2 regions of the Dasania marina DSM 21967 genome follow, and region 1 is predicted to be linked to the other one. Evidence: predicted binding sites of a transcription regulator. Region 1 holds the regulator's gene; the other holds the start of a gene.
The links. The regulator sigma-54, encoded in region 1, starts transcription at its own class of promoters, with help from an activator protein. The targets are predictions, from matches to a motif close to TGGCACANNNNTTGCNNT.

Region 1 (15,227 bases):
TGACTATAAGCTTAAATAGCAAAGGGTTTATAGCTAAGCGTTAATGGCTATATCAAACAGCTCTTGGCTGGTTTTGGCGTTGCGCAGTTGCTGGCAAAATTCGGCGGTGCTGAATAATTTGGCCAGGGTAGCTAGCACCGCTAGGTGTTCATCCTGCGCTTCGTTAGGCACGATAAGTACAAACAAGATATCTACGGGCTCACCGTCTATCGCGTCAAAGTCTACCGGCTGTTCTAGTTTAATCAACGCGCCGGTAATGCTACTGCAGTTGTCTATGCGGCAGTGGGGTATGGCTATGCCGTGGCCTAGGCCGGTGCTGCCCAGCTGCTCGCGGGCAGTGATCTTGTCGCATAAGTCCTCACTGTCTAGCGAAACTATATCCTGACATATAAATTGGCATGTAGTTTCTAGAACGCGTTTTTTGCTGCGCCCTTCGGCACCACAGAGGGTGCGCTCAAGGGTAAGAATGGAGGATAAAGACATAGAATTTCGCGATTACTGTGTGAGCGTGCTTGGGGTTAATGGGCTAATAACTTTTGACTTTTTCTTTATGTTTAATCAGTTGGCGGTCAAGTTTGTCGGTGAGCGTGTCTATCGCAGCATACATATCTTCAGACTCTGAGACAGCGAATAAATCGGCGCCAGCAACATGGACGTTAGCTTCTGCTTTTTGGCTGAGTTTTTCAACGGTTAAAGTGACATTGGTGTTAGTTATTTGATCAAAATGGCGTTCTAGGCGGGAAAATTTGCTGCTGACGTAATCTCTAAGGGCTGTAGTAACTTCGACATGGTGACCGCTAACATTAATTTGCATGGCTGGCTCCTTCTGACAGGGTTAAAAAGTAGTGCTGCACGGCGTGCGGACTCTTTAATTGAATAGGGAGGAAGTGGCTCCCGTCTCTTTCAGCTTAGCGTAATTTTGGCAGCCTGTTTAGTTCGCCTGCTAAGAATCTCGTCGCTGTGTCGGTAGTTTTTTAAGTGTTTGATTATTCAGCTTAAACCAGCCGCTTGCGCTCATTAGAGGGCGGTATATTAAGCGACTCGCGGTATTTGGCTATGGTGCGGCGGGCCACTTTGATGCCCTGTTCGCCCAGTAAGGCGGTAATTTTACTGTCACTGAGTGGTTTTTTGGTGTTTTCGGCGGCTATGAGTTTTTTGATCAGTGCCCGTATCGCGGTGGAGGAGCATTCGCCGCCGGAGTCGGTGCTGACATGGCTGGAGAAAAAATACTTGAGCTCAAAAATACCTCTGGGCGTATGCATGTATTTTTGGGTGGTGACCCGCGAGATAGTGGATTCGTGCATTTCTACCGCCTCGGCGATGTCGTGCAGTACTAAAGGCTTCATGGCCTCGTCACCGTAATCCAAAAAGCCGCGCTGGTGCTCGACGATGCGGGTGGCCACTTTCATCAGGGTTTCGTTGCGACTTTGTAGGCTTTTTAAAAACCAGCGCGCCTCTTGCAAGTTGTCGCGCAAATAGTTGTTGTCGCTGCTATTGTCGGCGCGCTTAACCATGGAGGCATAGGTGCTGTTAATACTGAGTTTGGGGGCGGTATCGGGGTTGAGCTCGACGGTCCAGCGGCCTTTGATCTTTTTAACAAAAACATCGGGTACTATATATTCGGTTTGGCTGCTGGTAATGGTTTCGCCGGGGTTGGGGCTAAGGCTTTGGATAAGCACTAGTGCGGCTTGCAGCTGTGTTTCTTTGAGTTTGCTACGGCGCATCAATTGGGCGTAATCACGGTTGCCCAATAAGGCCAGGTGGCGAGTAGTGACAAGTTTGGCTTCTTTTAGCCAAGGGGTGTCGGGAGACAGCTGGTTGAGCTGTATCATCAAACACTCTTGTAAGTCAGCTGCAGCCACCCCCGGCGGGTCAAATTGCTGTACCCGGTGTAGTACTGCCACCACTTCGTCCAGCTCTAGTTCGGGGTATTCTTCGCTAAAACCGGAGAGTATATCTTCGGGGGTTTGGGTGAGCCGGCCATTGTTGTCTACGGCATCAACTATAGCCATGGCGACGGCTCGGTCCAAGTCGGAGAGTCGGGTCAGGTTGAGCTGCCAGTAGAGGTGATCTTGTAATGATTCTTCGGCGCTGTTGTTGGCGTCAAAGTTATAGTCGTTATCGCCGCTGGCTGATGAGCCGTTACTGCTGGGGCTGTTATTGGTGTAAACGTCATCCCAGTTGGTGTCTACCGGTAGGTCGTCGGGGATGTTGTTTTCAGCCCAGTCACTATCGGCATCGGCGGCGGTGCTGTCGGCTTCTTTGCTGGTGGGTTTTTCGTTGGGTTGGCTGAGGTCTACCAGCTCGGCTTGCTTATCGCCTTCTTTGGCTGGGCTGTCGGCTTCGCTTTCTTCGTTCACCTCTAGCATGGGATTGCTTTCTAAGGCTTGTTGTATCTCTTGCTGTAAATCTAGGGTGGAAAGCTGTAATAGTTTGATCGCTTGCTGCAACTGCGGCGTCATGGTCAGCTGCTGGCCAATTTTAAGTTGTAGCGATTGTTTCATAGTGACTAATTATTACTTTTCCGCACAAGGAAGTCGCGCCAGGTGGGTGGTTTTACCCTTGGTGCAGGCTATTAATGCCAGTGATTAATGAGGACAACTTAAGGCCTAGTGTAGTTTATGCAGGTTCTTATAGGCAATAAGAAAGCAATATTTATACCGCTTTTTTTATGGCTATGCACCACAGTAGTTTAAAAGCTGCACAGCTTATAAAACAAACTGGTGGCCCAGATAAATATCCCGCACTTTGCGGTTATTGAGCACGGTTTCGGGTGAACCTTCGGAGATGATGTGACCATCGCCGACGATATAGGCTTTTTCGCAGATGCTAAGGGTTTCTCGCACATTGTGGTCGGTGATTAGCACCCCTATATTAAGGTTTTTTAAATGCTTAATAATGTTTTTAATATCGCCCACCGAAATGGGGTCTACGCCAGCAAAGGGCTCATCCAATAAAATAAATGCCGGTTCAGTCGCTAGCGCGCGGGCGATTTCTACCCGGCGGCGTTCGCCCCCCGATAAGGCCATGCCCAAGCTGTCGCGTATATGGGTAATGTGCAGCTCTTGCAGTAACTCTTGCTGTTTAGCTTTGCGTTGTCGGCGGCTTAAGTCTGCGCGGGTTTCCAGTATGGCCATAATGTTGTCGGCCACGCTGAGCTTGCGAAAGATAGACGCTTCTTGGGGTAGGTAGCCTATGCCTTGTCTAGCGCGGCCGCCCATGGAGAGGCCGGTGAGGTCTTTATCGTCCAGGGTGATGCGGCCGCGGTCTGCGGTGACTATGCCCACTATCATGTAAAAGCAGGTGGTTTTACCGGCACCGTTAGGCCCTAATAAACCGACGATTTGGCCGCTTTCTACGGACAGTGAAACATCTTTAACCACTTCCCGGCCTTTGTAGGCCTTGGCTAGGTTACTGGCTAACAGCGTCGGCATGGCTATCCTTTAGGTCGGTTTTGGGGTTGGTATGATCGTCGGTTGGTGCGCTGGCCTTGTCATTGCCTGTTGTGTTGGGCTGTACCGTAGGGGTAGGTGTTGGGGTAGCTGCAGAAATAGCTGCAGGGGTGGGCGCGTCTACGGCGGTAGCTGACACATCGTCGCTTACGGGGGCTGGTACGGATACGGGCTCTGGTTCAGGGGCTGGCTTAGGTTCTGATTCAGACTCTGATTCAGGTTTTGGTGCTGGGCTTGGATTGGCTATAGGTGCAGACATGCCATTGGTCTCCGCGCTATCGATTTTGCGCTTGGGCTCTAGCACCATATTAACCCGGCCGGTGCTGCTGGCGGCTTCGCTGCCCTCTTGGCTGCCAGCTGCTTTCACTTGCGCGGTGTTGGTGTTGTAGTCTATGCGTTGGCCGCTAAGGCTGGAGGCTCCTTGGGTTAGTGTGGCCTGGTTTAAAAAGACGATGGTGTCGTTGCTGAGTTGGTACTCTATGGTTTCCGCCTGCGCTTCTACGGGCGGCTTTTCAGCTTCGTTTTGCTGGCTAAAAAAGGCCAGCTTACCTATGGCGACGATACGGGTGACCGAGCGATCCTCGCTAAACACGGTAACAGTGTCGCCTTTAATATGCAGGCTGCCCTGTACCATCACTACGCTGCCGTTATAGAGGGTCGTTTCTTTGCCGTCGACGATGCGCTGTTCGGCAGAGTCTGATTGTATGGTGATGGGCTGGGCACGGTCTTCTGGCAGGGTCCAGCCTGAGTTGCTAAATAGGGTGCTAATGAGGCTGAGCGCCGCGGCGCTGAGTGGTATGTGTAGCTTACGGCGCTGCATGATAGTGGCCTGTTACGTTTTTTTTCAATAGAGTGTGCTCTTGGGTTAAGTCCGTTCTAATACCGGTGGCGGTAGTCGTGCCCTGTGGGCTAGTAATAGTGACGGCTAGATTATTCTCGGCGATTTGTTTTTTGGGATAGATATTTAGTGCGCTGGTGCTGAGCTGGTAGCGCTGGTCGTTGCTCAATACAATAACATTATTTTTTAATGCTACCTGCTGGCCCTGTTTCGTTACTATGCCTGAGTCTGCAGTGATCTGCCATGTCAGTTGCTGGTCGGTGTAAAAGTGCATCACCGGTAGTTGCAATATGCTGCGTTTGCCCTTGGCGTAGTTGTTAAGGCTTTCGGCTGTCAGGGTATGCGCTAATTGGCCTTCGGCATTAAAGCGTTGGCTGTGTATGTCGCGCATAAAAATTTCAGGTTCTTTGGGTGTGGCCTTTTTGCTAAAGCTGGGGGTGGAGCCGGATTCGGTATACAACCACAAAAACATTAGCAGTAAAGCCAGAGCGATACTGGTAATGACGAAGTGTTTTTGTTTGCGACGCAGTAAAGTCATAGTGTGTGGGCTAAGCCACTCCCGCCTTTAGTAAGTCGTGTAAATGTACCGCGCCGACGGGGTGTTTATGGCTATCAACTACAGCCATGGAGTTGATTTTGTACTCGTCCATTAAGCCCAGCACTTCAGCGGCTAACATGCCGGGGCTGGCGGTTCTTGAGTTGACTGTCATCACCTCGTCGATGCGGGTGCTGTGTATGTCTATGCTGTGATCCAGGGCGCGGCGCAAATCGCCATCGGTAAATAGGCCGATTAAGATATTCTGGGCATCCACCACGGTGGTCATGCCCAAGCCTTTGCGGCTGACTTCCAGTAGGGCATCGCTAAGCAGAGTGCCGCTTTGCACTTTCGGTATTTGCTCGCCGCTGTGCATAACATCTTCCACTTTTAATAATAGCTGTCGGCCCAGTGCGCCGCCGGGGTGTGAAAAAGCAAAGTCTTCAGCGGTAAAGCCGCGTGCTTCTAATAGGGCTATGGCTAGGGCGTCACCCATTACCAGTGAGGCGGTGGTGCTGGAGGTGGGTGCTAGGTTAAGCGGGCAGGCTTCTTGCTCTACGCTTACGTCTAAATTGGCATCGGCGGTTTGCGATAAGATGGAGTCCGGGTTGCCGGTGATGGTGATTAGCGGTATCCCCAAGCGTTTTAACAGCGGTAATAAGGTGACGACTTCAGCGGTGGTGCCGGAGTTGGATAGTGCTATCACCACATCTTGCGCGGTAATCATGCCCATGTCGCCGTGGCTGGCTTCACCGGGATGGACAAACATGGCCGGGGTGCCAGTGCTAGCTAGGGTGGCGGCGATTTTAGTGCCTATATGTCCAGACTTACCCATGCCAGTGACGACGACGCGGCCCTGGCATTGCAGCATGAGTTCGCAGGCCTGATCAAAGTGCTGATCTATACGGTCTACTAAGCTGGCCACGGCATCGCGCTCTATCTTAATCGTGCGCAGTGCGGAATCTTTAAAAGAGATAGTCGTCATGGTGTGGCTTATCCGTTAATAGGGAATAGCAGATAGTAATAGGCTGCGTACGCAATTAATAGCGCCGCGCCAGCTAACCTACCTAAGTATTGAGTCGGTAATAGGGCGGTAGCATTGCTAGCCTGTAGTTTGTTGCGCGCTCGTTTGGCCCAGATATAGTGGCCATAGAGTATGGTTGCTAATAATAGCGTGATGCCAGCCATGCTCATATAGTCGCGAGTAAATACCTCGGCGCTTAAAGCGGTGGGGCTAATCAGTGCTGGCATAGCCATTACGGCAAGCAGGTTAAATAGATTGGAGCCTACGATATTGCCCAGCGCTATGTCGTGGTGGCCTTTTAGCGCGCTGGCGACAGTGGCGGCCAACTCGGGCAAACTGGTGCCCACCGCGACTACGGTTAAGCCTATAATTAGCTCGCTAACCCCTAGCTCTATAGCGACTATTTTTGCCCCCCATACCAATAGTTGTGAGCTGGCAATGAGCAGGGCAAAGCCCACCACAAACAGCAGCCAGGCTTTAGCTGTGCTCATGGTGGGTATGTGTTCAATATCGGCCTCATGTTCGGCATCGGGCTGGTGTGATTTACTGGTGACCAAAATATAAAAAATAACCGCCAGCGTAACTAGTAAAATAACGCCGTCCGACCAACTTAAATAGCCATCGTATAAGCAGTAGCTGGCGCCTATAGTGGCAATTAATAGCAGCGGCATTTCGCGTTTTAAAATAGTTAGGGCGATGGGGATGGGGGCAACTAGCGCGGTAATTCCCAACACCATACCTATGTTAGCTAGGTTGGAACCTAATGCATTACCCACTGCCAAATCACCTGCCCCCTTTAAGGCGGCGCTAATAGAGACGATAATTTCAGGGGCTGAGGTGCCAATGGCGACAATGGTTAACCCTATCATGATGGGAGCCATACCCAGATTTTTGGCGATGGCGGCGGCACCTGCAACAAATTGGTCGGCGCTCCAAATTAAGCCTGCAAATCCGATAATGATAGCAATACTGGCTTCTAGCATGGTGTTCCTATGGGTAGTGAATGGGGTGAGTGGGTTTGTTTAGGGCGGCCATTATATAGGGGTTTTTACTAAAGGTAATCGCCACTGTGGTAATTTTGGTATTTAAAAGAAAAGTTATTGTAGTGTATTTGTGGCAACAGAATGCTTTTACCGCGCTGCTTTTTTCGTTACATTGGCAGCCATTCATTATCAGGAGAAAATCATGAGGGTTTTACAACGCGTGTCAGTGGCTATTACGTCACTGTTATTGATGGTGAGTGTGGCTGCGGCGGCACCCTTAAGCGCTCATCAAACCGTAGAGCAAACCACTGACAAAGTGCTGAGCTTAATCGATGATGCCAACGGTTATTTTGAAAGTGATCCTCAGCGTTTTTATAGGGAAATAGAAAGCATATTAGATGCTGTGGTCGACTTCGATAGTTTTTCCCGTGGTGTTATGGGTCCCTATGCCACTAGAGAATATTACAAACAGCTAGGTTCGAATAAGGCCAAGGATGCTTTTAAAGGCCAAGTTCGGCGTTTTGCCGGAGTGTTCAAGCAGGGCTTGGTGCAAACCTACGCTAAGGGCTTGTTGGCCTTTGGTGGTACCCGCACTGAAGTCGTCCCCCCCGCAGCAGATGACGGCAATGATGGTAGCACTACTGTTTTGCAAAAAATCTACGGCTCGGCGGAGAAACCCTACGAGGTGCATTACAAAATGCGTCAAGACAGAGATGGTTCTTGGAAAATACGCAACGTAACTATAGAAGCGGTTAATTTGGGTTTGGTGTATCAGGGCCAATTTATCTCTGCCGCCAAGCGTTATCAGGGTGACTTGGATAAGGTGATCGATAATTGGTCGGTTAAGCCTGCCGGCCAAGAGACTGCAGTACAACCGCCGTCACAACAATAGCGCTGGAGGCCCCATTTAGCTCGCTATTTGGGGCCTGTTTCCGTATAATTTGCCGTCTTTTAATAGTGTGGCTGCTAGCAATAATATCAGTAGCTACGCCAGTAATAATGCCAGCAAGAACGCCGGTAACAATGCCGGTAACAATTCCAGCAAGAATGGGCGATGAGGAAGTCATGAACGCAGATCAAATCAAACAATTACTGCAGGCCGAGTTAAGCGGCTGCGAAGTACATGTCGAGGTCGAGGGCAGCCACTGCACAGTGACGGCCATAGGCGATATCTTTGAAGGGGTGCGCCCTGTTAAGCGCCAGCAAATGGTGTATGCCGGTTTAAGCCAACAAATAGCCGATGGCAGCTTACATGCTGTGAACATCAAAGCGCTTACTCCCGCTGAGCACTCACAATAAGAGTCTCAGACTAATTAATTAAGGTTTTTTCATGGATAAACTGCTGATCCAAGGCGGCGCAAAGTTAAATGGCGAGATTCGTATCTCTGGTTCTAAAAACTCGGCGCTGCCGATTTTAGCGGCGTCACTCTTAGCCAGTGAGCCGGTGACCATACGCAACTTGCCGCACTTACATGACGTCACCACTATGATTACGGTGTTGCGCTGCATGGGTGTGGACGCGATTATCGATGAAAAACTGGGTATAGAAATTGATCCCACCACCATACAAGAGCTAACCGCCCCCTATGAGCTGGTTAAAACCATGCGCGCCTCAATTTTGGTGTTAGGGCCGTTACTGGCGCACTTTGGTGAAGCCAATGTTTCCTTTCCCGGTGGTTGTGCCATAGGCAGTCGACCTGTGGATATACACCTTAAAGGCTTCGAAGCTTTAGGTGCTACTGTTACCGTTGATGAGGGCTATATACGCGCTAAATCTAATGGTCGCTTAAAAGGTGCACACATTTTTATGGATACCGTCACTGTGGGCGGCACCGAAAATATTTTAATGGCAGCGGTATTGGCCGAAGGTAAAACCATTTTAGAAAACGCCGCTCGCGAACCGGAAGTAGTCGACTTGGCTGAATTTTTAATTGCCATGGGCGCCAACATTGAAGGCCACGGCACTGCGACTATTACCGTAGTAGGGGTAGAGAAATTACACGGCTGTGATTATTCAGTCATGCCCGACCGTATAGAAACTGGCACCTACTTGGTGGCTGCTGCCGCCACCGGTGGCCGGATAAAATTAAAAGATACCCGCAGCGATATATTAGAAGCGGTGATTGTTAAGCTAGAAGATGCCGGTGCTAAAATCACTACCGGTGATGGCTGGATAGAATTGGATATGCAAGGCCGCAGGCCCAAGGCAGTCAGTATACGCACCGCGCCTTATCCCGGTTTCCCCACCGACATGCAGGCCCAGTTCACGGCTATGAACACCATCGCCGAAGGCACTAGCACCATAGTCGAAACTATTTTTGAAAACCGTCTTAACCAAACTCAGGAAATGAAGCGCATGGGCGCCAACATTACCATAGAGGGCAACACCGCCGTTATTATCGGCATAGAGCGCTTAAAAGCAGCGCCGGTTATGGCTAGCGATTTGCGGGCCTCAGCCAGTTTAGTGATTGCCGGTTTAATTGCCGAGGGCGACACCCTAATCGATAGGATTTATCACATCGATCGTGGTTACGAATGTATAGAAGAAAAGCTGCAAATGCTGGGCGCAAAAATACGCCGCATCGCTAACTAAACCTGTTAAAAAAGTTAATGTAATGAATAACGATCAAGACATTATTATTGCCCTCACTAAGGGTCGTATACTCAGCGAAACACTGCCTTTATTTGCCGCTGCGGGTATAGCGCCTTTGGAAGATATTAGCAAAAGTCGCAAGCTGATTTTTGCAACCAATCAGCCTGATGTAAAGCTGATAGTGATACGTGGCTCTGATGTGCCCACCTATGTGCAGCACGGTGCTGCCGATATAGGCGTGTCGGGCAAGGACATGCTGCTAGAGGTAGGCGGGGCCGATTTATACGAGCCTCTAGATTTACAAATTGCCAAGTGCCGCCTAATGACTGCGGGTTTAAAAGGCCACGCACTACCGAAAGGCCGTGTGCGTGTAGCCACAAAATTTGTCAACATCGCCAAACAGCACTTTGCTGCACAAGGTCAGCAAGCCGACATTATTAAATTATACGGAGCGATGGAATTAGCGCCGCTAATGGACTTGGCCGATTTAATTGTCGACATCGTTGACACCGGCAACACCTTAAAAGCGAATGGCATGGAGCCTTTAGATCACATCGCCGATGTCAGCTCGCGCTTAGTGGTTAACAAGGCCGCAATGAAGCGCAAGCATCAACGCATACAAGAGCTAATTGATAAATTAGCACTAGCTGTTGTCGATAAAGGCTAAGTTTGGAACTGTTTTAACCTAGCCACGTTTTACTATTAGAGCCACTTTTTAAAATGGATAGCCCCATGAATAACCCCTCCATCACGATAAAACAACTGGATGCCAACAGCGAAAACTTTGCTGCGCAACTAGATGCCTTATTGGCTTGGGAGTCTGTGTCAGATCATGCGGTGGTTAAATCGGTAGATGAAATAGTTGCTGGCGTGCAAGCCCGTGGCGATGCCGCGGTAGTGGAGTACACGCAACGCTTTGATGCTTTAACGGTGGCTAGCATGGCCGAGCTAGAGCTGTCGCAGGCAGAGTTACAGCAAGCTTTAAAAGACATTAGCGATGAGCAGCGTGAGGCCTTAGAGCTGGCCGCCCAGCGCGTGCGCTCTTATCACGAACATCAAAAACAAGATTCTTGGTCTTATGCCGAGGCCGATGGCACAGTGTTAGGCCAGCAAATTACCGCCATGGATAGAGTGGGTTTATACGTGCCCGGTGGTAAGGCCTCCTACCCTTCATCGGTGTTAATGAACGCTATCCCAGCTAAAGTCGCCGGTGTAGCCGAGCTGATTATGGTGGTGCCTACGCCCAAGGGCGAGCGCAATAATATGGTGTTGGCCGCAGCGGCCATAGCCGGTGTCGATAGAGTGTTTACCATAGGCGGTGCGCAAGCCGTTGCGGCCTTAGCCTATGGCACCCAAACCGTACCGCGGGTGGATAAAATTGTTGGCCCCGGCAATATTTTTGTTGCAACCGCCAAGCGCAAAGTATTTGGCCAGGTAGGTTTGGATATGATAGCCGGGCCTTCAGAGATTTTAGTGTTTTGTGATGGCAAAACCGATCCCGATTGGATAGCCATGGATTTGTTTTCGCAAGCCGAACACGATGAAGATGCGCAATCGATATTGGTTAGTGAAGATGCCGAGTTTTTAACGCAGGTAAAAGCCAGTATGGATAAGCTGCTACCTACTTTGGATAGGCAAGACATTGTTAAAGTGTCACTGCGCGAACGCGCGGCGTTTATTCATGTGCACAGTGTAGAACAGGCCGCCGAAGTGATTAACCGCATCGCGCCCGAACATTTAGAATTATCCATCGCCGACCCTGAAGCCATGTTGCCGCGTATACGTCACGCGGGGGCCATCTTTATGGGGCGCCACACGGCTGAAGCCTTAGGTGATTACTGTGCTGGCCCCAATCACGTATTGCCTACGTCTGGCACCGCAAGGTTTTCATCACCTTTAGGGGTGTATGATTTTCAAAAACGCAGCTCGCTGATTTATTGCTCGCCAGAAGGGGCATCAGAATTGGGTAAAACGGCTTCGGTATTGGCCAGAGGTGAGTCGTTAACCGCTCATGCCCGCTCTGCGGAATACCGTATAAAAGAATAAGTGTTTTTTGTTTCTTTAAAATTCGTTTCGAAGCATAAAACTCTCAAAGAGTAAGGCGACTGTCTTGCAAGTAGTCGCCTTACTCTGATACTCCGCGATAGTTAACAACATATAAAGCCGCAACAATCTGTCTTGCTCTATAGTTAGTTGATCGTTAAAGAAAACCTACCGAAAAGCCACCTTTACCGGCTTAATATCAATATTTACCCACACCCCAGTTTTGCTGTAGATATCATTATTTAAACATTCTTCTAAAGCAGCGCGGCTAGCAAATTCGCATAGCAAAAACGAACCTATCATCTGCGCTTCGTCGTTAAGTATAGGGCCTACTTCTAAAATATGACCTGACTCTTTCAGTGCCTTGGCACCAGCCAAGTGTTGCTCGCGGGCATCTTGCCTGCGTTGTGGTGCTTGTGCGTCGGTGCCATCTAAGGCAGTTACTAAAAATTGCATGCTGTTTTCTCTTTGCTATCGATTGTTATCGCGGTGATTAATACGGTATGTGCAGGCGGCGGTAGAGTTTAGCGATTACCCAGCCTGGGCCTATTAATAAAAACGTTATATCTTCAAAAAATGAAGGTTTTTTACCCTCTATGCCGTGGCCTATAAATTGTGCCAGCCAAGCGAGGCTAAAAATAGCCAATGAGGCTAATGCCACCGAAATATTTTGCTGTTGCAAACACAGGCATAACACGATGGCTGCGGTAGACAGCGCCAACATACCCAGGCCTAGGCTAAGCGAATGGCGTAAATAAAAGCCGCTGCTAATCACTATGGCTAGCCAGCTCAGGTTGATCACATGATGTAGATGAGATTGGCCCAGTGCCTGCGCTAAGGGTAGCGCCCACAACAGGCCCAGCACACTAATATAAATTAGCGGTACCGCCAGCGCATGTATGGCTAGGTTATAAGGGTGTTGATGGCTCTCACTATAGCGTTCAAATTGCTGTTGCAGTTTGCTAGTCATATTGGCGATCTTATTCGGGGCGGCTGCCGATGATAGTGGTGACATTAAAGTGGTTACGACCTCTCACCAGATCTATGCTGACCTGCTCGCCGGGGCGGGTAGCGGCAATAAGATTCATGCCTATGTTGCCATCGCCTATATCTTTGTCATTAATGGCAATAATGATGTCACCGGTTTGAATCATCGCTTGGTCGGCGGGGCCATTGCTGGCCACGGCGGTGACAACCACACCGTTGCCGGGGGGCAGCTTGTGATTTTGCGCTGCCATAGCGGTAAGCGGTTGCACCTCTACCCCCAGCCAGCCGCGTATAGCCTTGCCGTATTGAATTAAATCTTCGGCAATGCGCAGGGCTAAATCTATGGGTATGGCCAAGCCTATACCTTGGGAACCACCGCTGCGGCTATAAATGGCAGAGTTAATACCTAGCAGGCGGCCCTGAGCATCTACCAAGGCACCGCCTGAATTACCAGGGTTAATAGCGGCATCGGTTTGTATGTAGTTTTCATAGGTGCTGAGCTGCAAGCCGTAGCGGCCGGTGGCGCTGATGATGCCTTGGGTAACCGTTTGGCCAAAACCGTAGGGGTTGCCTATGGCCAGCACCACGTCACCTACCTGCGCCTGGGCGGGGTCGCCTAAATGGATAAAGGCTAGGTCATCGAGTTCTATTTTTAACACCGCTAGATCGGTGTCGGGGTCGCTGCCAACAATATTGGCCAAGGCTTCGCGGCCATCGTGCAATAGTATTAAAATTTCCTCAGCGCCGTTAATTACGTGATGGTTGGTTAAAATAAAGCCCTGCTCATTCATAATTACGCCAGAGCCCAAGCTTTGTTGTACGCGCTCTTTTTGCCGTATGTTATTGCGCTCTAGAAAGTGCTTAAAGAAAGGGTCATTAAATAAGGGCGGTAATTTCTGCTTAACGGTTTTTTTGGTATAGATGTTAACCACCGCCGGTGCAGCAATTTTCACCGATTGGGCATAACTGTTGGGGGTGGTGGTGGCGGTGTTATAGCCATGAACGCGGTCATTGTTGAGATATTGCAAAATAATAAAAGCGGCTAACACGCCGCAGAGTATCGGCCAGCTTAAAAATCGAAAGAGTTTGTTCATTGTTCGGACCATTATGGGGGTCATATTGGTAGACCCCTAGTATTCTCTGGGTTGTTAGCCTAGCATGATTTTTTTATTATCAGTATCCGCACAATGAGAAATAGCGCATAGAGGGTGTAATGAGTCAGGCCAAAAACACAATTACAATCAAACAGTTAGTCGCCGCCATCACGGGCCAGCTAGAACCTAGTCAGTTTCAAGATTACTGCCCCAACGGCCTACAAGTGCAGGGCGGTAGCGAAATAAAAACCCTGATCACCGGCGTTACCGCCTCACAAGCGTTAATAGACGCAGCGGTAAAGCACAATGCGGATGCCGTATTAGTGCATCACGGCTATTTTTGGAAAGGCGAGGATGCCTGCCTAACCGGCATGAAATACCGGCGCATCAAAACCCTAATGGATAACAATATCAACCTGCTGGCCTACCACCTGCCGCTGGATGCCCACCCGGTGCTGGGTAATAACTCCCAGCTAGCGCAATTGTTAGGCCTTACGGTAGAAGGTGGGCTGCAACCCGGCGAGGCGCGTCCTGTTGGTAATGTCGGCAGTCTTAATCCGCCTATGAGTGCGGCCGATTTTAGCCAGCGTGTAAAGCAAGTGCTAAACCGCGAGCCGCTATTAATTGGTGACGATGAAACCATGATAGCGCGAGTGGCTTGGTGTACTGGAGCTGCGCAAGGTTATATAGAGCAAGCCGTAGCAGCGGGGGCAGATTTATTTTTATCCGGCGAAATCTCCGAACCTACCGTGCACACCGCCAGAGAATTGGGCATACACTATATGGCGGCGGGGCATCACGCTACCGAACGTTATGGGGTTAAAGCCTTGGGTGAGTGGTTGGCCGCAGAGTTTGGCTTGGTACACCATTTTGTGGATATAGATAATCCGGTGTGATTTTTAGCTTATAGCTTAGCCAGCCAAGGCTGGGTGTTTTATTAAATGGAGTGCAGTGTAATGAAAGAAAAAATAAATGAACCCGCCTTACAGGCTTTAAAAATAGCCTTTAGCTATATGCCTAAAGCCACAGAGGTTAACCAGGACGAATACGGCGAGCGTTATCAGACCGTGCTTGAGCATATTGAAGCCGTTAGAGAAGTGTTGGTGATGAATGATGTAGACCCGGAAGCGGTTTATGGTGAAGTGAACCCTGAACTTACGCCTAGGTCTTCCTCTTAGTTCGGCGCTTTCGGTGATGGTAATTAATAAAAGGGAGCAAGTGGCAATCAGTTTTTTTAAAAACTCCCCAGCGCAAACTCTGCCAAAACCCTGTAAAATCCCCCGATTAACCCCTTAGCCATAGGCAGCTCTATTTCGTGAGTAACACAACCCTAATTTTTGGCATACACGCCGTCGCCTCTTTACTGGAACGCCAACCCGAGCGGGTAGAAAACCTCTATATTCAGCGCGGCCGCAAAGACGCCCGTATGGAGGCTTTATTGGCTAGCGCCGAGCAAGCCGCAGTGGCTTATGAGTATCTGGATAGAAAAGATTTAGACGAAATGGTGAAGGGCCAGCACCAAGGTGTGGTGGCGCAATCCCAAGGCAGCCAGCTATTGCGCGAGCGCGACTTAGAACTGCTGTTAGATGAACTGGATCACCCGCCGTTATTATTGATTTTAGACGGCGTTACCGACCCGCACAATTTAGGTGCCTGCCTACGCACTGCCGATGCAGCT
Region 2 (15,227 bases), on a different contig from region 1:
ATGGGCGATTAGCGTGCCGTTAACCAAGACATCCAGCGGCTCGCCGGCCAGCCTATCCATTTCGATAACCGAACCTTGATTAAGCTGCAATAAGTTACGTATGCTGATTTGGGTATTACCCACTTCCATAGAAATCCGCACCGGTATATCTAAAATCACATCCAAGTCGGGCGCTTCGCCACTGGCTACCGAGGTGTCGGTGAGCTCTTCCATAGGCGCAGGTTCAGCGGCAGGTGGGCTATCGTCCTGCGCGCCCGATAACAAAGCATCGATATCGTCTTGATCGGCCTCAACCCCCTGTTCGGACATCGCGGCAGCCCAATCATCGGCCATATCTTCTTGGTTGACATCTTCATCATCGCTCATAGTAACGCTCCACTACCTGTGCACCTGAGTGCGCTAAAACTTTGTTATTCAGACAAGGTTATTAAGACAAGGATTTACGATCAACCTTATCAATTATTTGTAAGGCCATATTGCCTTTGGACACACCTAGCTTGGTATTAAACACCGGTACATCATTGGCAAACAGTATCATTTTATCGGGGATGTCTACCGGTATAACATCGCCCTCTTGTAAATCTAATATATCGCGCAGCGATACCGTTTTTTTCGCAATAGTGCCATTCAGCGTAACCGCAGCACCCATCACGTCCTCGCGCAGTGAATTAACCCAGCGGTCATCGACATCATCAACGTCCGTTTGCAAACCGGCATCTAAGGTTTCACGTATAGGCTCTATCATGGAGTATGGCAGCGTAATATGCATATCACCGCCACCGCCATCCAGCTCTACGTGGAAGGTACTCACCACCACCACTTCGCTGGGGCTAACGATATTGGCCATAGACGGGTTAACTTCGGCGTTAACAAATTCAAACTGCACCGGAAAAACCGCTTTCCAAGCTTCTTGTAAGTCGACAAAAGCATCGCGCAATACCATTTCTACTACACGCAATTCGGTGGGGGTAAACTCACGGCCTTCAATCTTGGCGTGCCTACCATCGCCGCCAAAAAAATTATCCACTAATTTAAACACCAGCTTAGCGTCAAAAATAATCAGGCCGGTGCCTCTCAGCGGGCGCAGCTTAACCATGTTTAAACTGGTGGGTACATACAGGGTGTGTACGTATTCGCCAAACTTTTGTATTTGTATGCCGCCCACTGCCACATCGGCGGTGCGGCGCAATAAATTAAATAGGCTGATGCGGGTGTAACGGGCGAAACGCTCGTTAACCATTTCCAAGGTGGGCATGCGCCCACGCACGATGCGATCTTGGCTGGTTAAATCGTAGGAACGCGCCTCGTCAAAGTCGACCTCCTCTTCGGTTTCAACGTCGCCGCCATCCACACCGTGTAATAGGGCATCAATTTCTTCTTGTGACAGTAAGTCCTGCACGTTAGCCCTCTACCGCAATTAGCCAATTGTTCATTCGGTATACCTGTTATTGCATCACAAAATTAGTAAACAACACTTGTTCTACGCCGTCTTCTTTGCCTGTTTCTTCTGTGATAACCGCCTGCACACCTTGCATCGCCTGTTGTCGCATCAGTTCTTTGCCTTCATTAGTTTGTAGCTCTTGGTAAGCGCCACCACCTAAAATCATCACTAAACGGTTTTTTATTAACGGTAAATGCTTTTGTATGGTGGCAAACACTTCCGGATCACGAGTCATAATAGTGACGTCGGTTTGTAAAAATCGCTGCCTACCACGGGATTGAAAATTGACCACAAAAGGCGGCTGAATCGGAAAATACATCGCGCTAATCTTGCCCTTAGGCGCTTCTACCCCAGCCTCAGCAGCCGCTGCTGCCAGCTCTTCTTCGGTGGGTGGAGGTGGATCAAAAAAGCCCAAGAAGAACAGCGTTACCCCTACCGAGCCTGCTATTAGCACTAATACGGCAACAATAAGTACAATAATCTTGCCCTTACCGCCTTTCGCCGCCGTTGCGTCTTCCGCTACTTCACTCTCTTCTTCTGCCATGCCATTTTTCCGCCGCATTGAACGCTCTATCCTCTGGCAGCAAAAGCTATGCCAGCCTTAGAACAGTTTTTATTTTTTTAAAAAACAATTGCTTAGCGCAATATTTGGCCTAAGCCGTGAATATTGCCAACAGAGGGAAGTGTAATGCAGCTAACTAGAAATAAGGAGGGCTGTGGGCTAATTTAGTGCAAAATCATTGCCCACAGCATAATACGGTTAGATTTTACCCAGTTTCAGCGGAAACGCTTAGACATAGGCGTTAATCAAGCCTATGTCTTGTAACTGCGGCTGGGTGCCAGGCTGATCATTAGTCATCGCCTCATCACCTTGTTGCGCCAGCAAACCTGCCTGCGCGCCTTCGCCGCCATCATCGCCCTGCTCGGCCTTATCATGGCCAGGGTGCTCAGAGACATCGACATCGACCATATCCACCCCCTGCTCAGCCATAAGCTCACGCAGTTTCGGTAGGTTTTGATCTAGGGCATCACGCACCGCCGCATGCGGGCTGATAAAATTAACCGTGGTTTGCTCTTGGCTGGTATTGATTTTCACCATCAAGGAACCCAGTTCTGGCGGGTCTAACTGGATTTCGGCACTGTGAATTTGCTGGGAGCTCATCCACATCACTCTTTGCATCACAGTATCACCCCAGCCCTGCGCCATGACTGACGTAGAAACACTGGTTTGAAAGCTAGCGCTGGCAGCTTGCGCGTAACTCGCCCCCCCATCAACTTTCGGGTAGGACGTTGTCGAAGTAGCGGTAGCGGTTAACAGGCTGGCAGCTAATTTATCGGCTGCGGCACTATCTGGCTCAGCCGCTATGGACAATGCAGCGGCATTGGCCGCCAATAACGCCTCAGTGTTTTGCCCCGAGCTCTGCTGCAAGCCTTGATTTAATGCATTCAAACCGCCGCCCGGACCGGTAAGCTGGCCTTCAGCCAGCCCTAAACCCGGTATAGCTTGGCCACCGCTAAATTGCCCTAAACTGGTTTTTGACTGTGTGCTCATCGTTGTCAGCGCATCAGGGTCCAGCCATTGTTCAGCGAGAGCCTGCGGATCGGCCAACCCAGCGCCGGCACGCTGCTGTTTGAAATTATCCATAATAGTCACCATACCCTGTGCTTGGGCGCTTTGCTGTGACAATGGCGCTAACGCGTCACTACCTGCGGCTAACGTCCCCTGTACAGTGCCAGCCTGAGCATTAATTCCCGCCGGTGTTTGCCAGGCTATTTGCTGCTCTAAATCCACAGGCAACCCCTGTGAGCCAGCGGCTGCATTATTGGCCTCGCTAGCGCCTGCCTGCTGCCCCGACACACTCCAGCCAGCCATAGATTGTGGCAATAGGCCTGGCAATAACTCACCGGCAAACTGCAAGCCATTGCCGCTATCGGCCTCAGCCAGCAGCGCCTCTTGGCTAAAATCAAAGTGGGGAGTGGCGGTACCGGAGGATTTGTTGACGGCGCTAACAGCCTGAGTAGCAGGCTGGGTAGCATTGGCCATATGCTGGGCAAAAGGCTGATCAATATTGTCAGGTTGGCTGTGGCTCTGGGCTGACGAGGCATTCGCCGCCGCAGTTTTGGCACCTACACCACTATTGGCAGCGCGATCACTAGCCGCAGCAGTGGCTGCACGTGTTTGCCCTAACAGTAATTGACTAGCTGTATCCATTTTAATCCCCAGTACTAGGTAATATCACTAAGGGGAAATAATGCAGTTTAAATGCCAAGTTTTATTAGAATTTACTTCTTACCCAGTCTTTTACTGGATGTTTAAAAAGTGTTTTTACAGCGCCTGTAATCTTTCACGCACTATCGCGTACTCAGCGGTGATTTGCGCAAGCAAACTCTGACTATCGGCTAGCTCAGCCTCACCGGCCAAAGCTTCTAAGCGGCGACACAGGTCGGTTAAATTCACTGCTCCCATGTTACTGGCACTGCCTTTTAAACTGTGGGCAGCCCTACGTATAGCTTCAGCATCAGCAGCATTAACAGTCTCTTTAATACTGTTTATCCGTGTGTCACTGTCATTGATAAAGGTTTCGACTAAATGTGCAAACTCTGCGCCCATAACCTCTCGCAGCGCCGCCAACGCTTCCATATCTATATGTTCCAATACCATGTTGTACCCTTACTTTTTGTTAATCATTACTATGCCGAACTGGTGGCCGCTTCCCCCCAGGTATACACGGCTCTCACTTCATTACCCCGGCCTCTATACTCTAGCTCAGTGCAAAGCTTGGCAACCAAGTAGACTCCACGACCACTGTACACACCTTTGCCACCCAAACCTAAGCGCGAGTAATCAAAGCCCTCACCACTATCAATCACCTCTACCGTCAAAGAACCGCCCTTGCGCGTGCCCTGATAGTGTAATTCAAAACGTATGCTGCCCGCTTGTAAGTCTTGCAATAACGCTTCTCGGATTTGGTAGTAGCGGCTAAAACCTTCGGTGGAGTTTTTAACCACGGACTCTAGCTTAAGAATACCGTGATCTAAAGCATTATTAAAAAGCTCTGTTAACACAATATAAATCTGACCGCTAAAAACACGCAACATGGGCACTTGCATAATAAAGTTAAGCATTAGTGGCAGCGGATTAAACGCGCGCAGCGTTTCAGGGTTAAGCACATAACTCATAGTCCAGTTATTGGGGCCTGAGACCTCTTGCTCCAGTACCGGCGGCTGCGAGCCCTTAAAGTTCTCTGGTGTTACCTGAGTAATTTCCATCACGGAAATGTCATCTACATGCTCAGTGGCACCTATAAATTGATTTACCGCCCAGTTTACTTCGGCAAATAAATTATCAGGTATGGTGTTGGCCTTAAACACCTCGTATAAACGCTGTTCGCCAAATTGCTTGCCCTGGCTATTTTCAGCCTCCAGTATGCCGTCTGACCATAAATACAGCTTATCGCCCACTCGCACATCATAAAGCTCTGCACGGCCATTAAAATCCGCAGCAGCCAGCACCCCCAAGGGCAGATGCTGCGAGGTAAGCGCTACCAATTCACCACTCTCGGGCTTATAGATGATGCCGTCGGGCAAGCCGCCATTCCACACTTTTACAGTGCGCTCGTGAAAGTTTATTTCTGCCAATAAGCCGCAGCAAAAAACACCAACTGGCAGCACTTCATTTAATTTTTTATTAATTTCTACCAATATATCTTTGTGACTAAAACCCTTTTCCAACATGCTATAAAAAGTTTGTGCCAAGGGCATAGCCCCCAACGCAGCATTTAAACCATGGCCAGTAAAGTCACCTAGAAAAACCATCAAATTGCCCAGCGCATTAACCCCCGCTAAGGCCACGTCACCGTTAAAAACAGATACCGCTGATAGCGAGTGTTTGATATTGCTAGCATCTAAACAACCGGCGTGAGCCACTTTATCAAACACCCGTTTGGCTATTTCTTGCTCACGAATAAGCGTACGGTTATGCAGGGATATTTGGTCGCGGTTGGTCAGTAAGGTGCGGTTCATCGTCCGCATGCGGCTGAAGGCATTGATTTTTGCCTGCAGAATCACACTATTATAAGGCTTGCTGATAAAATCATCGCCGCCCGCATCTAAACAGCGCGCTAATGAGCCAGCATCTTGTAAGGAGGTAAGAAAAATAATGGGAATGAAGTCTTCACCCACCTGACTTTTGATGCGTTCGGCCACTTCGAAGCCATCCATGCCAGGCATGAGTGCATCTAATAAAATCAGGTCGGGCTGTTGTTGCTGAAATACCGTTAAGGCATCTAGGCCATTATCCGCTGACACCACAGTATGGCCCTGCTTGCGCAGAATGGTTTCTAACACCAATCTATCGGTAGGGTTGTCATCGACAACCAAAATTTTAATAACTGCCAGCGTATCCATTAATAATAAAAAGAGCGCACGGCTCTAATTAGGCGCTTATTGAATGGTAAACAGTTGATCGAAATTGGAAATAGCTAATATTTTTTGGACATCGTCATTGCAGTTGATAACCGAGATATCGGCGTCATCACCACCGGCATAGTCCTTAAGTAATAACAGCATACCCAAGGCCGAGCTGTCTAAATAAGTGGTTTCTTGCAAGTCAACGATATAGCGTGCAACTTGGCTGGGTTGGCCTTCATAGGCACGACGAAAATCCTGATGCGAACCAAAGTCAAAGCGCCCTTCAACACCGATAGTCAATTCATTTCCATCTGCTGATATAACCGATGTTATTGCCATTAATACGCCTCTCTAAGCTACATATTGAAGTTTATAAGATTATATTTATCTTAGATGACTATAGCGCAGCGAAATACGAATACCAGCTATAACTATATATTTTTTAATGCCTAGCTCTATCTTGTTTAAAGCTTAATCACCCTGCTGTAAATCTTTACTGCGGCCACGGTCATCCAATTCACGCTGTGATTTCACATCTTCCGTTTTGGTTTCTTGCTGCTGCTTTCTAAGGACTAGTTTTTCCATGTTTTTTTCGCTGGCATAGGCTTTTTGCCAATTCAGCCTATGATGTTCGTATTGGGTTTCTGACACTGCGCTGCGCTGCGCTTGGGTGTATACCGCCTCTTCTAAACTATTATAGAAACGCTGATAATTACGCATTTGCTGGCTGCTGACAGGCTGTTGTTCAAAGCTGTGAAAATGGCGATTATATTCGCCCTGGTAGGTTTGCAGTTGCTCGCCTTGGCTGCGGTTACGCTGTAATGCAGCGCTAGCCTGGGCCAGTTTATCGGCCGCTTGCTGCTGTTTAATATGGGCTAGCTTTAATACCACTTGTAAGCGCTGTGAGGGTTTTTTAGCCATAGTTAACGGCCATTAACCGCGGGTAATTGATCGGGCTGTTGCTGCACCGCCGTTGCCAGTAGTGTATTGAGTAGCTGAAAACTACTCTCCACATCAAAGGACTCGTTTAAACCTTGCTGTAAGAAGGTTTTAATAGCCGGCAATTTCTCTATGGCCAAGTCGGTTTCAGGGTCACTGCCGGCCACATAGGCGCCAACACTGATTAAGTCGCGGCTTTGCTGATAGCGCGAGTATAAAAAGCGCAGGCGCTGGGCCTGTTTCAGCTGCTTTTCGGTGACGATGTTTTGCATGGCTCGGCTAATTGAACCCTCTATATCAATGGCAGGGTAATGCCCCTCATCGGCAATGGCCCGAGACAGTACGATATGACCATCAAGTATCGCCCGGGAGGCATCGGCGACCGGATCTTGCAAATCATCACCCTCGGTTAATACCGTATAAAACGCAGTCACTGAACCGCTGCCATCGGCATTATTACCGGCCCGCTCCACCAACTTGGGCAGCATAGAAAACACCGAGGGCGGATAACCCTTAGTGGCTGGCGGCTCGCCTATAGAGAGGGCGATTTCACGCTGGGCTTGGGCATAACGGGTTAGGGAGTCCATTAGCAGTAATACATGTTTGCCTTGATCGCGGTAATACTCCGCTAAGCGCGTGGCTAAAGAGGCGGCCCGCATACGCATTAACGGCGCTTCATCGGCGGGGGCTGCCACCACTATCGCCCGGCGCATACCTTCTTCATCCAGGGTATGCTCGATAAATTCTTTAACCTCACGGCCCCGCTCCCCCACTAAGCCAACAATAACAATGTCGGCCTCGGTAAATTTGGTCATCATGCCTAGCAACACACTCTTACCCACCCCCGAGCCGGCAAACAAACCTATACGTTGACCCCTGCCCACGCTGAGCACGGCGTTGATAGCTTTAATACCCACATCCAGCGTATCACTAATGGGTTTTCTGGCTAGCGGGTTAATGGCTTCACCCTTCATGGGAATAAAGCCGCTGTTATTGAGCGGCCCTTTGCCGTCTAAAGGACGGCCTGCACCGTCGATTACCCGGCCCAATAGTTCGGGGCCTACCGGTACTCTGTCTTGATAGTCTATCGCCAGCACTCGCGCACCAGGGGTAAAGCCGGAGGATTGCTGTATAGGCATAAGGAATATTTTGTGTTCGGCAAAGCCCACCACCTCGGCCTCTACCTGGTGCTGCTCGCTGTTAATCACTACACAGCGGTGGCCTATGGGCAGTTGCAGACCCATCACTTCTAGGGTCATACCCACAACCCGCACCAAACGACCCGACACTTGCGGTTTGCTAAGTGCCGCTTTCGAGGGCTGGTATTGCTGCAAACGCTGGCTAAATAGAGGGCGAGACATAAGGCGCTTTATCCCTCATCCGGGCTAGTATCATTGGGGGCTATATCGCTGGGGATGGCATCGTTGGTAGTGGTATCGCTGGCAGCTGACTGCCTACCTAGCTCGGCATAGCGGCTATCCACTAACTGGCTTACGGTTTGCTGAAATTGCTGCTCAGTGCTGTAGTCAGCCGCGCTGTATTGATTGCTCACCCGGCAGCCTCCCACGCTTAACGTCGCGTCAGTGTGTAATTGCCATTGTGGCTCTACCTGCCCCATGGTGGTGACAAACTTATAATCTTGCGGGCTTAAGTAAATATCGACTTTCTGCGCCTTGGCATCAATGGCGGCTATCGCGTCATGTATCACAGCCTGTATATGGCTGCCATCTAGGATTAACTCACGCCGCACTATCGATTCTGCCACCCCAGTAGCCAACTCTGCCAGCACCTGCTCCACGGCGTTATCCTGCTGTTGTAGGGCGTCATTGAGCTGGCTAATCAAGGCCTGCAAGCTAGTGAGGTGTTGCTGTATTTGGTTTTGGCCTTTTTGCAGGCCCGCTTTATAGCCTTTATCCAAACCCTGCTGCAAACCCTCTTGGTAGGCCTCGTGCTTTATGTCCTGCTTGATGCGCTGGCTAATCTCTTCGATTTGGCCCACGGTCACTTTACTGTAAACCACTAGGTTTTTATCGATGCTGGGGGCTTCGCCGCGGGCGACATCGCGCCTGGTTTTTTCGGCGTGTATGATTTGCCCCTCGTTCACCTCGGGCAACTGCCAACGCTTATAGCCTAGCGATTGAATAGCGGGGATACGATCAGTGTTTTTCATCAATCAACCTAATACAGCTTAATACCATGCCCTAGCTATAAGCAGCCAGGGCAGCCTTGTGCTTACAGCATTTCTTCGCCGCTGCCACCCAGTACAATTTCGCCAGCATCGGCCATGCGACGGGCAATAACCAGGATTTCTTTTTGCGCACCTTCCACTTCGCTGAGTTTGACCGGGCCCTTGGCTTCGAGATCGTCGCGCAACAATTCGGCGGCACGCTTAGACATATTGCCAAAGATATGTTCTTGCAGCTCGTCGTCGGACCCTTTGAGCGCCAAGATAAGCACATCGGAAGACACTTCTCGCAACAATGCCTGAATACCGCGGTCGTCCACCCCTTTGAGGTTGTCGAACACAAACATAAGGTCTTGAATTTGAGTGCCCAAATCCTCGTCCACTTCGCGTATGGAGTCCATTAATTCAGACTCTATAGAGCTGTCTAGGTTGTTCATGATTTCGGCGGCGACTTTGATACCACCCATTTCTTTAGTTTGCGAACCGGCGCTGCCAGAGAATTGTTTCTCTAATATGTCGTTAAGCTCTTGCAAAGCGGTAGGCTGTACCGAATCTAAGGCGGCTACCCGCATAACGATGTCTAGGCGCACTTTATCTTGTAAGTTAGAAAGCACATCGGCGGCTTGGTCGCCATCGAGGTAAGACACGACTATGGCCTGTATCTGCGGATGTTCGTGGCGAATAATATCGGCCACGGCGCGAGCATCCATCCACTTTAAGGTATCTAGGCCGGTGGTATTACCACCTAATAAAATTCTATCGACTAGCGAGTTGGCCTTATCATCACCTAGGGCCTCTACTAGCATATTGCGTATATAGCCATCGGAGCCCACACCTAGGCCGGTTAAGGTACGCGCCTCGTGTAGGAAATTATTCATTACGGTTTCGACGTGGGATTGCGGCACGTTTTCTAAGCCCGTCATGGCGGTACCTATGCGCTGCACCTCTTTGGGCCCTAAATGCTTAAGCACTTCGGCGGCCTCTTTCTCCCCCAACGACATCAATAAAATAGCCGCTTGATTGAGCTTGGTGATGTTAATTTTATCAGCGCCGCCCGCTGCTGTATCGTTATCACTCACCGCTGTTCACCCATTGTTTAACCACTTGTGCGACTCTCCCGGGGTCTTCAGCAATTAAGCCTTTAACCGCATTAAGCTGCTGCGCATAACCCTGCCCGGGACCCGTTAGCAGCATACTATCGCCACCGGATAAAGTAACGGTTTCATCCGCTAAGTCAGCACCTAAATCGGCGGATAAGTCATTTAGTGCCTCCTGCGCCTCTAACTCGCGCATTTCCTTAGAGGTATCGGTTAGGTTGCGCATAACCGGCCGCAACACCCCGAAAATAATCACCATGACGAATATGCCGCCCAATATTTTTTTAGCCAAGTTTAGTATTTCTGGCTGCTGCCACAGGGGCACTTCCTCTATTAATTCCACTTCGGGCTCTGGCAAGGTCACAAATTCAGCATTGATAATATTGACGCTATCACCACGCGCAGCGTCAAACCCTACTGCATCGCGCACTAAGCCTGAAAGACTGTCCAGCTCCTCTTGCGGCATAGACACTGAGTTCATGGCACCGGTGGTGGGGTCTTTTTTAACTACATTATCGACCACTACCGCTACACTGAGCCTACGCACCTTACCGGTTTGATGACGGGTATAACTCACCGTGCGATCCAGCTCGTAGTTGCGGGTAGCCTGCACTCTACCGCTACTGCCACCCTCGCCACCTTGATCTTGGGCGGTGGCATTTTCGGGGGCGGCGCCATCTGCAGGGGGCTGATTGCTCAACGCCCCTGGCACACCACCGATTGAGCCTACATTGCGGCCTTCTTTTAGGGTTTGCTCACTGCGTATAGCGGGCAAGTCGGGGTTAAACTGCTCCTCGGCCTGCTCTACCTCGGTAAAATCGACATCGGCGCTCACTTCGGCTCTGAATTTACCCTCACCCAAGATACGCACCAAGATGGAGTGAATGCGGTTGATATAGCGCTGCTCCACCTCTTTGGTGTACTCCATTTGACGGTTGGCGGCGATCATTTTTTCGTCGGTTTCAAAGTTGGACAGCAAGTTACCGCGTTGATCGACCACAGTGACATCCTGTAGCGCTAACTCGGGGATACTGGATGCCACCAAGTTGGCGATGGCGCGTACCTGTGGCGAGTTAATACCCGCGCCACTGTACAAATCGATAAACACGGAGGCCGTCGGTTTGCGGGAATCGCGCACAAAGGCCGAGGTCTTGGGTATGGCCAAATGCACACGGGCGGCTCTAACCTGACGTATGCTGGTAATGGTACGGGCTAGCTCACCCTCTAAGCTGCGCTTAAAGCGGGCGTTCTCCATAAACTGGCTGGTGCCCAAGGGACGCTCTTTGTCCATAAGCTCAAAACCAAAACTACCATCGACAGAGATCCCCTCACCCGCTAGCTTTAGCCGCGCATCGTGAATTTGATTGGAGGCCACCATTAACGCGCCGTTGTTTTCATCGACCTTATAAACAATTTGGTTGCTATCTAATATAGAAAGTACCGCGCTGGGGTCCATACGATCCAAATTGGCATACAGGGGCTTATAGTCTTCACCCTGCGACCACAGCACCACCGCAAAACCTATCGCCACACTGGCGGCCAAGCCTATCATTAGGCCTAACTGCCGGATAAGATTTAAACCGCCAAAACCATCAAACACCTGGCTTTGTGGTTGTGACGAGCCTTCTGCTGCCATTTTATTATCTCTTTAAATTTCGCTATATATCTCTATAAATCGCTTTATAGACTTAATGGATAACTGCAATACACCGCTACACCGGCATATTCATCACATCTTTATAGGCTTCAACTACCTTGTTGCGCACCTGCGTCATGGCATCAAAGGCTACTGACGATTTTTGCGAAGCGATCATCACCTGCGACAAACTCACACCAGGTGCACCCTGCTCATAGGCTGCTTGCAGGCTACCAGCGGTTTTCTGGGTTTGGTTAACGCCGTCTATCGCACCCTTAAACATGGTGGAAAAACTGGGCGAGGCACTATCGGCCTTTTCTATGCGGCCATTGAGCGCTTGCTGCACACCCTGTGGCCCCTGCATATCGGCGGGGCCGCCTGCAGGCATTCCTGCTGGCATGGTAGCCGCCTTCATTTCACGCATTTGGCTGAGTAAGCTATTGATATCTGTACGACCTACATTCACCGGACTTCCCCTTTACTTAACACTCGCTATTAACTGTCAAAGAACTGACATTCAATCTAACCATTACGGTTAAGCTAGCGTATTTAGATGTAGAGGCAGGATATAAGACAGTAATTTGACTGTGATGCAGCCCGCTTCTTGTTAGCAGTAGGGGTTGCACAAAATGGGCCAATTCTCAGAGTAGGGAAAGCGATGCTGCGGCACTTAGGCTTTGAGAGACGTTTCAACACGAAGATAGCCATCGCTAAACACCGCTAATAGGGCAATAGGCATGACAGTGCCCAGCCATAAAAGCATGGCTGGGGAGGCACCTTACTTTAGCAGGTAGCTTAATAGCGGCGCTTAGCTAGCCGCTTGATCACCCAACAAACGCACTTCCCGTTGCGGGAAAGGTATAGCCACCCCATTGTTTTTTAAGGCCGCAAAAACGGCCTGATTAACCTGGTATAGCTGTTGATAATATTGCTGGGTGGGCAGCCATATACGTATGCCCAAGTTAATACTGCTATCGCCAAAGCTAGCTATACCCACCTGCGAGGGCTTGTTATTGTCTAAGCCCTCTAAAGCATTGATGGCTTGCTCTATGTAGCTTATGGCCTGCCCTGGGTCTTCGTGGTAGGCAATGCCTATGGTTACTTCCGCCAAGGTACTTAGCTGTGAGTTATGTAAGATCTCACCAATAATATGTTTATTGGGTATGCTAATGCGCACGCCATCTTCATCCACCAATAAGGTATAGGCCAAACGCACTTCTTCAACTTGGCCAGTAACACCTTGCACCCTAATGGTATCTCCCACCACAAAGGGGCGGGTAATAATAATATTAAAGCCCGCACTGTAATTAGACAGCATGCCCTGCATGGCCAAGCCCACACCTAAAGAAGCAGCGCCTAACAACGCTAAAAATGGTGTAACACTAATACCCACTTTACCTAGGGCAACCAGCGCCACCATAACGATAATTAACACCTTAACGCCAGCAGCAATAAAATGGCTAAGGGTAACGTCGAATTGTTTTTTCTCTAGTAGTGACAATACCCAATTACTGACTTTGCGGGCCAACCAAAAGCCCAGCAACATAACAATAATGGCACCCAGTATTTGAAAACTGTAATTAACAAAAAACTCAATCACCATCTTATAAATAGCGGTGGCTTGCTCTAACTCTTTGCTTAGGTTCTGTTCCATGATGGCACCCTTTTTATTGCTTTTATATTGCTATTAACTAGCGACTAAACAGCGTTATAGCCGAGTTACTGATTGTCGAATACAAACTTTTCACCACGGCCATACAACAGCTACATCCACGACTACAAATTAAGCACATCCACCATTTGCACACCATTACCCGACGACGATACTGTGGCCTCGGTAAAGGCATACTCGGCTTTATCGCTGCTTCTATCTAAGGGTAGCTGCTCAAAATCAAATAGGTTTTTATCGGCCAATTGGCTGGGGCTAATATGCTGGGTGGAGCGAAATATACTCTCTACCCTACCCGACTGCTGTTTATCCCAACCTTGTAACATGGCTTTAATGTTTTGCCTTTGCAGGTTCTCTTGCGAGCCGCATAAATTACAGGGGATGATGGGGAATTTTTTAGCGTCGGAAAACTTAATTAAGTCTTTCTCGCGGCAATAGGCCAGCGGCCGTATCACCACATTGCGCTGGTCATCGGAGCGCAGCTTGGGCGGCATAGCCTTCATGCGGCCACCGTAAAACATATTTAAAAATAAGGTTTCTACCATATCGTCCATATGGTGGCCCAGGGCAATTTTGGTAGCCCCTATGCTTTCAGCAAAGCTATACAGGGTGCCACGACGCAGCCGTGAGCACAGGCCACAGGTGGTTTTGCCCTCGGCTACTTTCTCTTTCACCACGCTGTAGGTGTCTTTATCAACAATGTAATAGGGCACCCCTATCTTTTCAAAATAGGCGGGCAGTATATGCTCGGGGAAACCTGGCTGCTTTTGATCCAAATTGACCGCTATCACCTCAAAATTAACCGGTGCGGCCTTTTGCAGGTTGATCAATATCTCCAACATCGCGAAGGAATCTTTACCGCCGCTAATACAGGCCATCACCACATCGCCCTCGGTGATCATGCTGTAATCCGCTATCGCCTCGCCCATTTGTCGGCGCAGGCGCTTTTGCAGCTTATTAAATTCCAGCGTCTGTTTTTTAAGCTTGGCCGCCTCTTCGGTTGAGGGTTGGCCCGCTAGGGGAATGTCGGTAACTAATGGAGTAGAAAGCTGTTGCACAATAAAACCACGGCCTGTTGCTGAGTCAATAAATCATAGGATAGCTAGAATGGCGCGCATTTTAATCGTTTTTAGCCAGAATTACCCCTTTATTTGTCGCCATCACAGCCTAGAAACTGGCAATTTAAGGGCCAAATCACTAGAATTAGCCCGCCTTAAAAGGCCTTTGCGTCAGAAAGACGCGGCAGCCAGAGCCACCCTCTGCCGTTGCCATACCAACGCTCATTGCAACACTTTACTTGCAACACATAGGAATCATCATAATGAAACAACCTGTTCGCGTTACCGTTACCGGTGCAGCTGGCCAAATCGGCTATGCCCTACTTTTCCGCATTGCCTCAGGCGCGATGCTAGGCAACGACCAGCCCGTTATTCTTCAGCTGCTAGACATCACCCCAGCATTAGGCGCCCTAGAAGGCGTAAAAATGGAACTAGACGACTGCGCCTTTCCATTATTAGCTGGCGTAGTATGCACAGACGATCCGAACCTAGGTTTTAAAGACAGTGATTACGCCCTATTAGTTGGCGCACGCCCACGTGGCCCAGGCATGGAGCGTAAAGACTTACTAGAAGCCAACGCTGCCATCTTCTCGGTACAAGGCAAGGCGATTAACGACAACGCCAGCAAAGACATCAAAGTATTGGTCGTGGGCAACCCCGCCAACACTAACGCGTTAATTACCCAACGCAATGCGCCTAGCATAGACCCACGCAACTTCACCGCCATGATGCGTTTGGATCACAACCGCGCCAAGTCACAGCTTGCCCAAAAAACTGGCAAAGACGTTTCTG

Region 2: the regulator sigma-54 is predicted to act here: its motif matches at 3,693-3,710, upstream of B067_RS0112355 (flagellar hook-length control protein FliK).

Annotation. Positions count from the first base shown of each region.
Region 1 is NZ_KB891579.1:31,019-46,245, forward strand. Features, by position in the region: gene B067_RS0108990 (PTS sugar transporter subunit IIA) at 34-483, opposite strand; gene hpf (ribosome hibernation-promoting factor, HPF/YfiA family) at 527-814, opposite strand; gene B067_RS0109000 (RNA polymerase factor sigma-54) at 996-2,504, opposite strand; gene lptB (LPS export ABC transporter ATP-binding protein) at 2,709-3,434, opposite strand; gene lptA (lipopolysaccharide transport periplasmic protein LptA) at 3,412-4,272, opposite strand; gene lptC (LPS export ABC transporter periplasmic protein LptC) at 4,259-4,828, opposite strand; gene B067_RS0109020 (KpsF/GutQ family sugar-phosphate isomerase) at 4,839-5,810, opposite strand; gene B067_RS0109025 (calcium/sodium antiporter) at 5,819-6,832, opposite strand; gene B067_RS20010 (MlaC/ttg2D family ABC transporter substrate-binding protein) at 7,035-7,724, shown strand; gene B067_RS0109040 (BolA family protein) at 7,898-8,131, shown strand; gene murA (UDP-N-acetylglucosamine 1-carboxyvinyltransferase) at 8,163-9,425, shown strand; gene hisG (ATP phosphoribosyltransferase) at 9,448-10,092, shown strand; gene hisD (histidinol dehydrogenase) at 10,158-11,471, shown strand; gene B067_RS0109060 (YciI family protein) at 11,637-11,924, opposite strand; gene B067_RS0109065 (Mpo1 family 2-hydroxy fatty acid dioxygenase) at 11,962-12,438, opposite strand; gene B067_RS0109070 (trypsin-like peptidase domain-containing protein) at 12,449-13,549, opposite strand; gene B067_RS0109075 (Nif3-like dinuclear metal center hexameric protein) at 13,669-14,445, shown strand; gene B067_RS0109080 (hypothetical protein) at 14,506-14,727, shown strand; gene rlmB (23S rRNA (guanosine(2251)-2'-O)-methyltransferase RlmB) at 14,865-15,227, shown strand, end outside.
Region 2 is NZ_KB891585.1:588,168-603,394, forward strand. Features, by position in the region: gene fliN (flagellar motor switch protein FliN) at 1-366, opposite strand, end outside; gene fliM (flagellar motor switch protein FliM) at 428-1,399, opposite strand; gene B067_RS0112350 (flagellar basal body-associated FliL family protein) at 1,446-2,003, opposite strand; gene B067_RS0112355 (flagellar hook-length control protein FliK) at 2,232-3,653, opposite strand; gene B067_RS0112360 (Hpt domain-containing protein) at 3,768-4,103, opposite strand; gene B067_RS0112365 (fused response regulator/phosphatase) at 4,133-5,848, opposite strand; gene B067_RS0112370 (STAS domain-containing protein) at 5,885-6,190, opposite strand; gene fliJ (flagellar export protein FliJ) at 6,323-6,772, opposite strand; gene fliI (flagellar protein export ATPase FliI) at 6,775-8,151, opposite strand; gene B067_RS0112390 (FliH/SctL family protein) at 8,160-8,960, opposite strand; gene fliG (flagellar motor switch protein FliG) at 9,023-10,054, opposite strand; gene fliF (flagellar basal-body MS-ring/collar protein FliF) at 10,047-11,708, opposite strand; gene fliE (flagellar hook-basal body complex protein FliE) at 11,785-12,174, opposite strand; gene B067_RS0112410 (mechanosensitive ion channel family protein) at 12,517-13,362, opposite strand; gene ttcA (tRNA 2-thiocytidine(32) synthetase TtcA) at 13,485-14,402, opposite strand; gene B067_RS0112420 (malate dehydrogenase) at 14,699-15,227, shown strand, end outside.